Linked DNA regions of Pseudosulfitobacter sp. DSM 107133. Each later gene encodes a partner of the first gene's protein in a complex. Links are inferred from orthologs where the notes say so. Each region holds a gene or a part of one and is shown on either strand. Other genes may lie near its edges.

Region 1 (3,718 bases):
GGTACGGTGGCCGTATACGGTCAGCCCCAGCTGCTGCTCGGCGGGAAGGGTGGTTAGCAGTTTGCCGACGACCTCCTGCGCGATGGTGATCTTGGCAACCTCGTCAATCTGGCCCCACATCGAGCCTGATCCATCCAGTACAAGAATTGTATTGGGCCGATCCTGCGCCCCCACGGGCTGCGCAAGCAGACCCAAAACACCCATTACCGCCAGCAGATACCGCATGTTCAAACCTCTTAATCATAAATGTGCCGTTCAATACGCGGTAAAGAGACCACGACACCGTGAGTCGGTCCAGACCTTCGTTGCGGGCTGTTGCTGACAAATAGTGACAGTAGCCCGCCAATGTTCCCTGTTGGTTCTGTTTTTGCCATTGGAGAATCCGCCACGCGGGACTATGTACAGATCGTTAACCGTGGGGCGGATATGGCAGAGTTGAAGAATATCGAAGTGCGCGGCGCGCGCGAACACAATCTGAAATCCATCGACGTGGACATTCCGCGCGACCAGCTTGTGGTGATCACCGGCCTGTCCGGCTCGGGCAAATCCTCGCTGGCCTTTGATACGATCTATGCCGAAGGTCAGCGCCGCTATGTGGAATCACTGTCCGCCTACGCCCGTCAGTTCCTTGATATGATGCAAAAACCGGACGTGGACCACATCAGTGGCCTGTCGCCGGCCATTTCCATCGAACAAAAGACCACGTCGAAAAACCCGCGTTCGACCGTCGGCACCGTGACCGAAATCTACGACTATATGCGGCTGCTGTTCGCCCGCGTCGGCACGCCCTACAGCCCTGCGACGGGCAAGCCCATCGAGGCGCAGCAGGTGCAGGACATGGTGGATCGCACCATGGCAATGGAAGAGGGCACACGCGCCTATCTTCTGGCGCCGATCATCCGCGACCGCAAAGGCGAGTATCGCAAGGAATTCGTCGAGCTGCGCAAGCAGGGGTTCCAGCGGGTCAAGGTGGACGGGGAATTCTATGATCTGGACGAACCGCCCACGCTGGACAAGAAATTCCGCCACGACATCGACGTGGTCGTCGACAGGATCGTGGTGCGCGAAGGGCTGGAAACGCGGCTGGCCGACAGCCTGCGCACAGCCCTTGATCTGGCCGACGGCATCGCCATTCTGGAAACCGCCCCGACCGAGGGCGAGCCGGAACGCATGACGTTTTCCGAGAAATTTGCCTGCCCCGTCAGCGGCTTTACCATCCCCGAGATTGAACCGCGCCTGTTCTCGTTCAACGCGCCCTTCGGGGCCTGTTCTGATTGCGACGGGCTGGGGGTTGAGCTGTTCTTTGACGAACGGCTGGTGGTGCCGGATCAAAGCCTCAAGGTCTATGACGGCGCGCTGGCCCCCTGGCGCAAGGGCAAGTCGCCCTATTTCCTGCAAACCATCGAAGCCATTGCAAAACATTACGAATTTGACGCCCAGACCAAGTGGAAAGATCTGGATGCCCATGTCAAACAGGTGTTCCTGTACGGATCGGGCGATGACGAAATCCCCTTCCGCTATGACGAGGGCGGGCGCGTCTATTCGGTAACCCGCACCTTCGAAGGCGTCATTCCCAACATGGAACGCCGCTATCGCGAGACCGACAGCAACTGGGTACGCGAAGAGTTCGAGCGCTATCAGAACAACCGCCCCTGCGGCACCTGCCACGGCTACCGGCTGCGGGCCGAGGCGCTGGCGGTCAAGATCGGCCCTGCCGACAAGCCCGACGAGCTGTTGCACGCGGGACAGGTTGTGGAAATGTCGATCCGCGAGGCGTTTGCCTGGTGCGAAACCGTGCCTGCCAATCTGACCAATCAGAAAAACGAAATTGCCCGCGCCATCCTCAAGGAAATCCGCGAGCGGCTTGGGTTCCTGAACAACGTCGGGCTGGAATACCTGACGCTGAGCCGCAACAGCGGCACGTTGTCGGGCGGCGAAAGCCAGCGGATCCGGCTGGCCAGCCAGATCGGCAGCGGTCTGACCGGGGTTCTCTATGTGCTGGACGAGCCCTCCATCGGCCTGCACCAGCGCGACAACGACCGGCTGCTGGGCACGCTGAAGAACCTGCGCGATCAGGGCAACACGGTGATCGTCGTGGAACATGACGAGGAAGCCATCCGCGAGGCGGATTATGTGTTCGATATCGGCCCGGGGGCAGGGGTGCACGGCGGGCGCGTGGTCGCCCACGGCACGCCCGCCGACATTGCCGCCAACCCCGACAGCATCACCGGCCAGTATCTGACCGGTGCGCGCGAAATTGCCGTGCCTGCGACCCGTCGCAAGGGCAAGAAAAAGTCGGTGAAGGTGGTCAAGGCTTCGGGCAACAACCTGCAGGATGTTACCGTTGATTTTCCGCTGGGTCAGTTTGTCTGTGTCACCGGCGTGTCGGGTGGGGGCAAATCCACGCTGACCATCGAAACGCTGTTCAAAACCGCATCCATGCGGCTGAACGGCGCGCGTCAGACGCCTGCGCCCTGCGAGACGATCAAAGGGCTGGAGCATCTGGACAAGGTCATCGACATCGACCAGCGCCCCATCGGGCGCACGCCACGGTCGAACCCCGCGACCTATACCGGGGCTTTCACGCCGATCCGTGACTGGTTTGCGGGCCTGCCCGAGTCCAAGGCGCGTGGCTATAAACCGGGGCGCTTCAGTTTTAACGTCAAGGGCGGTCGTTGCGAGGCCTGTCAGGGCGATGGCGTCATCAAGATCGAGATGCACTTCCTGCCCGACGTCTACGTCGAATGCGAGACCTGCAAGGGCAAGCGGTACAACCGCGAAACGCTTGAGGTCACGTTCAAGGGCAAGTCGATTGCCGACGTGCTGGATATGACCGTGGAAGACGCGCAGACCTTCTTTCAGGCAGTGCCGTCAATCCGCGAAAAGATGGACGCGCTGATGCGTGTGGGGCTGGGCTATATCAAGGTCGGCCAGCAGGCGACGACGCTGTCCGGCGGCGAGGCGCAGCGGGTCAAACTGTCCAAGGAACTGGCGCGACGCTCGACGGGGCGCACGCTGTATATTCTGGACGAGCCAACCACCGGCCTGCATTTCGAAGACGTGCGCAAGCTGTTGGAAGTGCTGCATGAACTGGTGGATCAGGGCAATTCGGTCGTGGTGATCGAACACAACCTGGATGTTATAAAAACCGCCGACTATCTGATCGACATCGGCCCCGAAGGTGGTGATGGCGGCGGGCAGGTGGTGGCCACGGGTACGCCCGAACAGGTGGCCGAAGTCGCAGCCAGCCACACGGGCCGCTATCTGAAACCGATGCTACAGGGCCGCAAGGTCGCCGCCGAATAGGGCGGCGACCTGCGTCATCTACAGGACGGCACGGGCGATGCGGATCAGTTGCAGCGTTTCAAATGCGTCATCGTCCAGTGACAGAACCTCGCCGTTGACCACCGAATAGTTATAGCCTCGCTGCGGGCTGGGCAGGCCGTACAGGCGCTGCATTTCGGCCTGTGTCAGCGCGGCGGTCGGGGCCGGACGCACGCCGGTGGCCAGATCAACAACGCGCGACAAGTTGTTGACTTTCAACAATGTGTCATATTCTTCGGTGTCCAGAAGAACTGGCATCCCGTCGATCAGCGCATAGCGTTTGCCGTAAGGTGCAGGTGCCAGATTGAACAGATTGGCAATCTGGGTCGAATTCAGCAGCAAGTCGTCATAGGGCTGAATGTCACGGTCTCGGTATACGCGGGTACGATCCCGC
Region 2 (4,382 bases), 540 kb from region 1 along the record:
ACAGCGGCGGTATGAGGGGCTAATCCCACGCAAAAGGCAGCGGCGTTGAACTGGCACCAAACGATTTTCGAACTGATCGACATGCGGTCTTTTTCCAACCTGTGGTACTGGATTGTGCTCGCGGTGGTGTGGTCTACAGCCAGCCACTGGGTGCTTGGCGTGCCCTTTGACATGGTGACACGGGCGCGCAAGGCCGGCGGGCAGATCGAGGAAGATCTGGAAGATCTGGTACGGATCAATGTGAACCGGTTCTTGTATATTGCGCGGCTGTCGGGTCTGTGGCTGTTGGGAATGGTGTGTTTTGTGCTGACCATGCTGGTCCTGCTGGGCTGGGTTTATGATGTCGAATTTGCGCAGGCCGTGTTCCTGCTGGCGTTCCCGATGTCGCTGGTCGGGGCCTTGAACCTTTCTACAGCGCGGCTGATCGAGCGGGACGCGCTGAGTGGTGAAGGCTTGCGGCGTCGACTGACGCGCCACCGCACCTATACACAGGCCATCGGCATGGTGGCGATTTTTGTCACGTCAATGTGGGGCATGTACCAGAACCTGAGCGTCGGGGCGTTGGGCGGTTGACAGTTGGGAAGACCGCCCCACATGAGGCACGCTTATGACTGACCCCGCGCATATCACTGTTTCCGGTGCGCCGGAAGGCTTTGATGCCACCCGCATTCTGGGCGAACTGGCCCATGGCCGGCCCGTTTGCCATGTTGCGCGCGATGACAAGCGTCTGGCGGCGATGCGCGACGCGCTGCGGTTTTTTGCGCCTGATGTGCCGGTTGTCACTTTTCCGTCGTGGGACTGTCTGCCCTATGACCGTGTGTCGCCCAACGCCGACATCTCGGCGCAGCGGATGGCGACGCTGGCGGCACTTGCGCATGGGATGCCGGACAAGTTTGTCTTGCTGACCACCTTGAACGCCGCCACGCAAAAGCTGCCTGCGCGCTCCGTGCTGCGCGAAGCGGCTTTTTCGGCGCGGGTGGGCGACCGGATTGATGATGCGGCCTTGCGCGGATTTCTGGTGCGTATGGGGTTTGTGCAATCGCCCACAGTGACAGAGCCCGGCGATTACGCGGTGCGCGGCGGTATCATCGACATCTATCCCCCCGGCGATCTGGGGCCGGTGCGGCTGGACCTGTTCGGCGATGTGTTGGACGGGGCGCGCCGGTTTGATCCGGCGACCCAGCGGACCACGGAAAAGCTGGACGTGATCGAACTGGCCCCGGTGTCCGAGGTGATATTGGACGAGGCAGCGGTTACGCGGTTTCGCCAGAACTACCGGCTGGAATTTGGCGCAGCAGGCACCGACGATCCGCTGTACGAGGCGATCAGCGCGGGGCGCAAGCATCAGGGTGCCGAACACTGGCTGTCGTTTTTCCACGATCATCTTGAGACGCTGTTTGATTACCTGCCGGATGCCGCGATCACGCTGGACGATCAGGTCACACCTACGCGGCTGGCACGCTGGGACACGATTGCCGACCAATACGAGACGCGCAGGCTGGCGATGCTGAACCGCTCGAAGATGGATTCGGTCTATAAACCCGCGCCGCCGCAGGGGCTGTATCTGGACGATGCCGCATGGGAGGCCGCTGTTCAGGGCCGTCGCGTGGTGCAGTTTCGTGCGCTCGCGCAGTCGACAGGGTTGGGTGTGGTCGATGCAGGCGGGCGCATCGGGCGCAATTTCTCGCCCGAGCGACAGCAGGAAAGTATAAGTCTTTTCGGGGCTTTGGCGGCACATATTAAAGCAAAGCTTGCAGATGGTCCGGTGGTGGTTGCCAGCTATTCGGCAGGTGCGCGCGAGCGGCTGAGCGGGCTGATCGAAGATGAGGGGCTGGCCGAAACGATCCCGATCACCGACGCCACGCGCATCGGCAAACATGGGCTGCATCTGGTGGTTTGGGCGCTGGAGCACGGCTTTGAAGGGCCGGTGGGCGACAAGCAGCTGACCGTGATTTCGGAACAGGACGTGCTGGGCGACCGGCTGATCCGCCAGCCGAAACGCAAGCGTCGCGCCGACAATTTCCTGACCGAAGCGACCAGCCTGACACCCGGCGATCTGATCGTGCATGTGGATCACGGCATTGGCCGCTATCACGGCATGGAGGTGATCACCGCCGCCGGGGCCGCGCATGAATGTCTTCTGCTGGAATATGCCGAGAATTCAAAGCTGTATCTGCCGGTGGAGAACATCGAACTGTTGTCGAAATACGGCCATGACGAGGGTCTGCTTGACCGTCTGGGCGGCGGCGCGTGGCAGTCGAAAAAGGCCAAGCTGAAAGAGCGCATTCGCGAGATGGCGGACAAGCTGATCCGCATTGCAGCCGAACGTGCCCTGCGACGTGCGCCGGTGCTGGAGCCGCCGCCGGGCATGTGGGACGCATTCAGCGCGCGCTTTCCTTACGAGGAGACCGATGACCAGCTGAAGGCCATCGGCGACGTGATCCAGGATCTGACCAGCGGCGCGCCGATGGACCGGCTGGTGGTGGGCGACGTGGGCTTTGGCAAGACCGAGGTGGCGATGCGCGCGGCCTTTGTCACGGCGATGGCGGGCGTGCAGGTGGCGGTGATTGCGCCCACGACCCTGTTGGCGCGGCAACACTACAAAAGTTTTTCGGAACGGTTCCGTGGTTTCCCCATCGAGGTGCGCACGCTCAGCCGGTTTGTCAGCGCCAAAGAAGCCTCCGACACCCGCGAGGCGATGTCGCGCGGCACGGCAGATATTGTCATCGGCACCCACGCGTTGCTGGCCAAGAACACGCGGTTCAAGGACCTGGGCCTGCTGATTATTGATGAAGAACAACACTTTGGCGTCGGTCACAAGGAACGGCTGAAACAGATGCGGTCGGACGTGCATGTGCTGACGCTGACCGCCACGCCGATCCCGCGGACGCTGCAACTGTCGCTGACGGGGGTCCGCGATCTGTCGATCATCGGCACGCCGCCTGTGGACCGTCTTGCGATCCGTACCTATGTCAGCGAGTTTGACGCGGTGACGGTGCGCGAGGCATTGCTGCGCGAACATTATCGCGGGGGGCAGTCGTTTTATGTGGTGCCGCGCCTGTCGGACCTGCCCGAAATCGAGGAGTTCCTGAAGGCGCAACTGCCCGAGCTGACCTATGTCGTCGCCCACGGCCAGATGGCGGCAGGCGAGCTGGATGACCGGATGAACGCATTCTATGATGGCAAATTCGACATTCTTCTGGCCACCACGATTGTTGAATCCGGTCTGGATATTCCCACGGCCAACACGATGGTGGTGCACCGTGCGGATATGTTCGGGCTGGCGCAGCTGTATCAAATTCGCGGACGTGTGGGGCGGTCGAAAACCCGCGCCTATGCCTACCTCACGACCAAACCGCGCGCCAAGCTGACGGCGGTGGCCGAGAAACGCCTGCGGGTGTTGGGCAGCCTTGATACGCTGGGCGCGGGGTTCACGCTGGCCAGTCAGGATCTGGACATTCGTGGTGCGGGCAACCTGCTGGGCGAGGAACAGTCGGGCCAGATGCGCGATGTTGGGTTCGAGCTGTACCAGTCGATGCTGGAAGAGGCGATTGCCAAGATCAAAGCCGGCGAGATGGAAGGTTTGAGCGAGGCCGACGAGCAATGGGCGCCGCAGATCAATCTGGGTGTTCCTGTACTTATTCCCGAGGATTATGTACCGGATCTGGATGTGCGTCTGGGCTTGTATCGTCGTCTCAGCGGCCTGAGCACCAAGGTCGAGCTGGAAGGCTTTGCCGCCGAGCTGATCGACCGGTTCGGCACGCTGCCGCGCGAGGTCAATACGCTGATGTTGGTGGTGCGGATCAAGGCGATGTGCAAACGCGCCGGTATTGCCAAGCTGGACGGCGGCCCCAAGGGGGCTGTGATCCAGTTCCACAACGACAAGTTTGCGTCGCCTGCGGGGCTGGTCAGCTTTATTCAGGACCAGCGCGGGCTGGCCAAGGTCAGGGACAACAAGATCGTGGTGCGCCGCGATTGGAAATCCGAGGCGGACAAGATCAAAGGTGCCTTTGCCATCGCCCGTGATCTGGCGGAAAAGGTCATTGCCGAAAAGAAAAAGGCCAAGGCCAAGGGTTAAGCCTGCGCCCCGGCGCGCTCGATCCGGCCCATCCACAGCATCAGCGCATAACCCACCGCCACGAACAGCAATGCGGCAAGGGCCAGTGGCCGTGCCGTGCCGTCATAGAACAGCGCCACAGGCGATGCGATGGCCGCGGCGGCCAATGTGGAAAACGCGCCAATCACCGATGCCGCCATGCCCGCAATATGGCCCATCGGGTCCATGGCGATGGCGTTTAGGTTGCCGATGGCAAAGCTGGCGGTGCAGAACAGCGACAGCTGCCACAACAGGAACAGGTAGAACTCGCCCGGCAGATGCGCGG

Evidence for each region.
Region 2: the proteins of uvrA (region 1) and mfd are in contact, whole or in part, in a crystal structure (PDB 4DFC), measured with the Escherichia coli proteins. The link is inferred for Pseudosulfitobacter sp. DSM 107133 from one-to-one orthologs.

Annotation. Positions count from the first base shown.
Region 1 is NZ_CP085154.1:1,619,446-1,623,163, forward strand. Bases 100-3,506 are described here. They hold uvrA (excinuclease ABC subunit UvrA), read left to right. Parts: upstream 100-426; coding sequence 427-3,306; downstream 3,307-3,506. Other genes in these bases: DSM107133_RS07960 (VWA domain-containing protein), read right to left, coding at 100-225; DSM107133_RS07970 (transketolase), read right to left, coding at 3,325-3,506. In the rest of the region: more of DSM107133_RS07960, read right to left, coding at 1-99; more of DSM107133_RS07970, read right to left, coding at 3,507-3,718. UniProt on the Escherichia coli protein: The UvrABC repair system catalyzes the recognition and processing of DNA lesions. UvrA is an ATPase and a DNA-binding protein. A damage recognition complex composed of 2 UvrA and 2 UvrB subunits scans DNA for abnormalities.
Region 2 is NZ_CP085154.1:2,158,093-2,162,474, reverse strand. Bases 208-4,278 are described here. They hold mfd (transcription-repair coupling factor), read left to right. Parts: upstream 208-607; coding sequence 608-4,078; downstream 4,079-4,278. Other genes in these bases: DSM107133_RS10630 (multidrug effflux MFS transporter), read right to left, coding at 4,075-4,278; DSM107133_RS10640 (component of SufBCD complex), read left to right, coding at 208-573. Also shown: more of DSM107133_RS10640, read left to right, coding at 46-207; more of DSM107133_RS10630, read right to left, coding at 4,279-4,382. UniProt on the Escherichia coli protein: Couples transcription and DNA repair by recognizing RNA polymerase (RNAP) stalled at DNA lesions. Mediates ATP-dependent release of RNAP and its truncated transcript from the DNA, and recruitment of nucleotide excision repair machinery to the damaged site.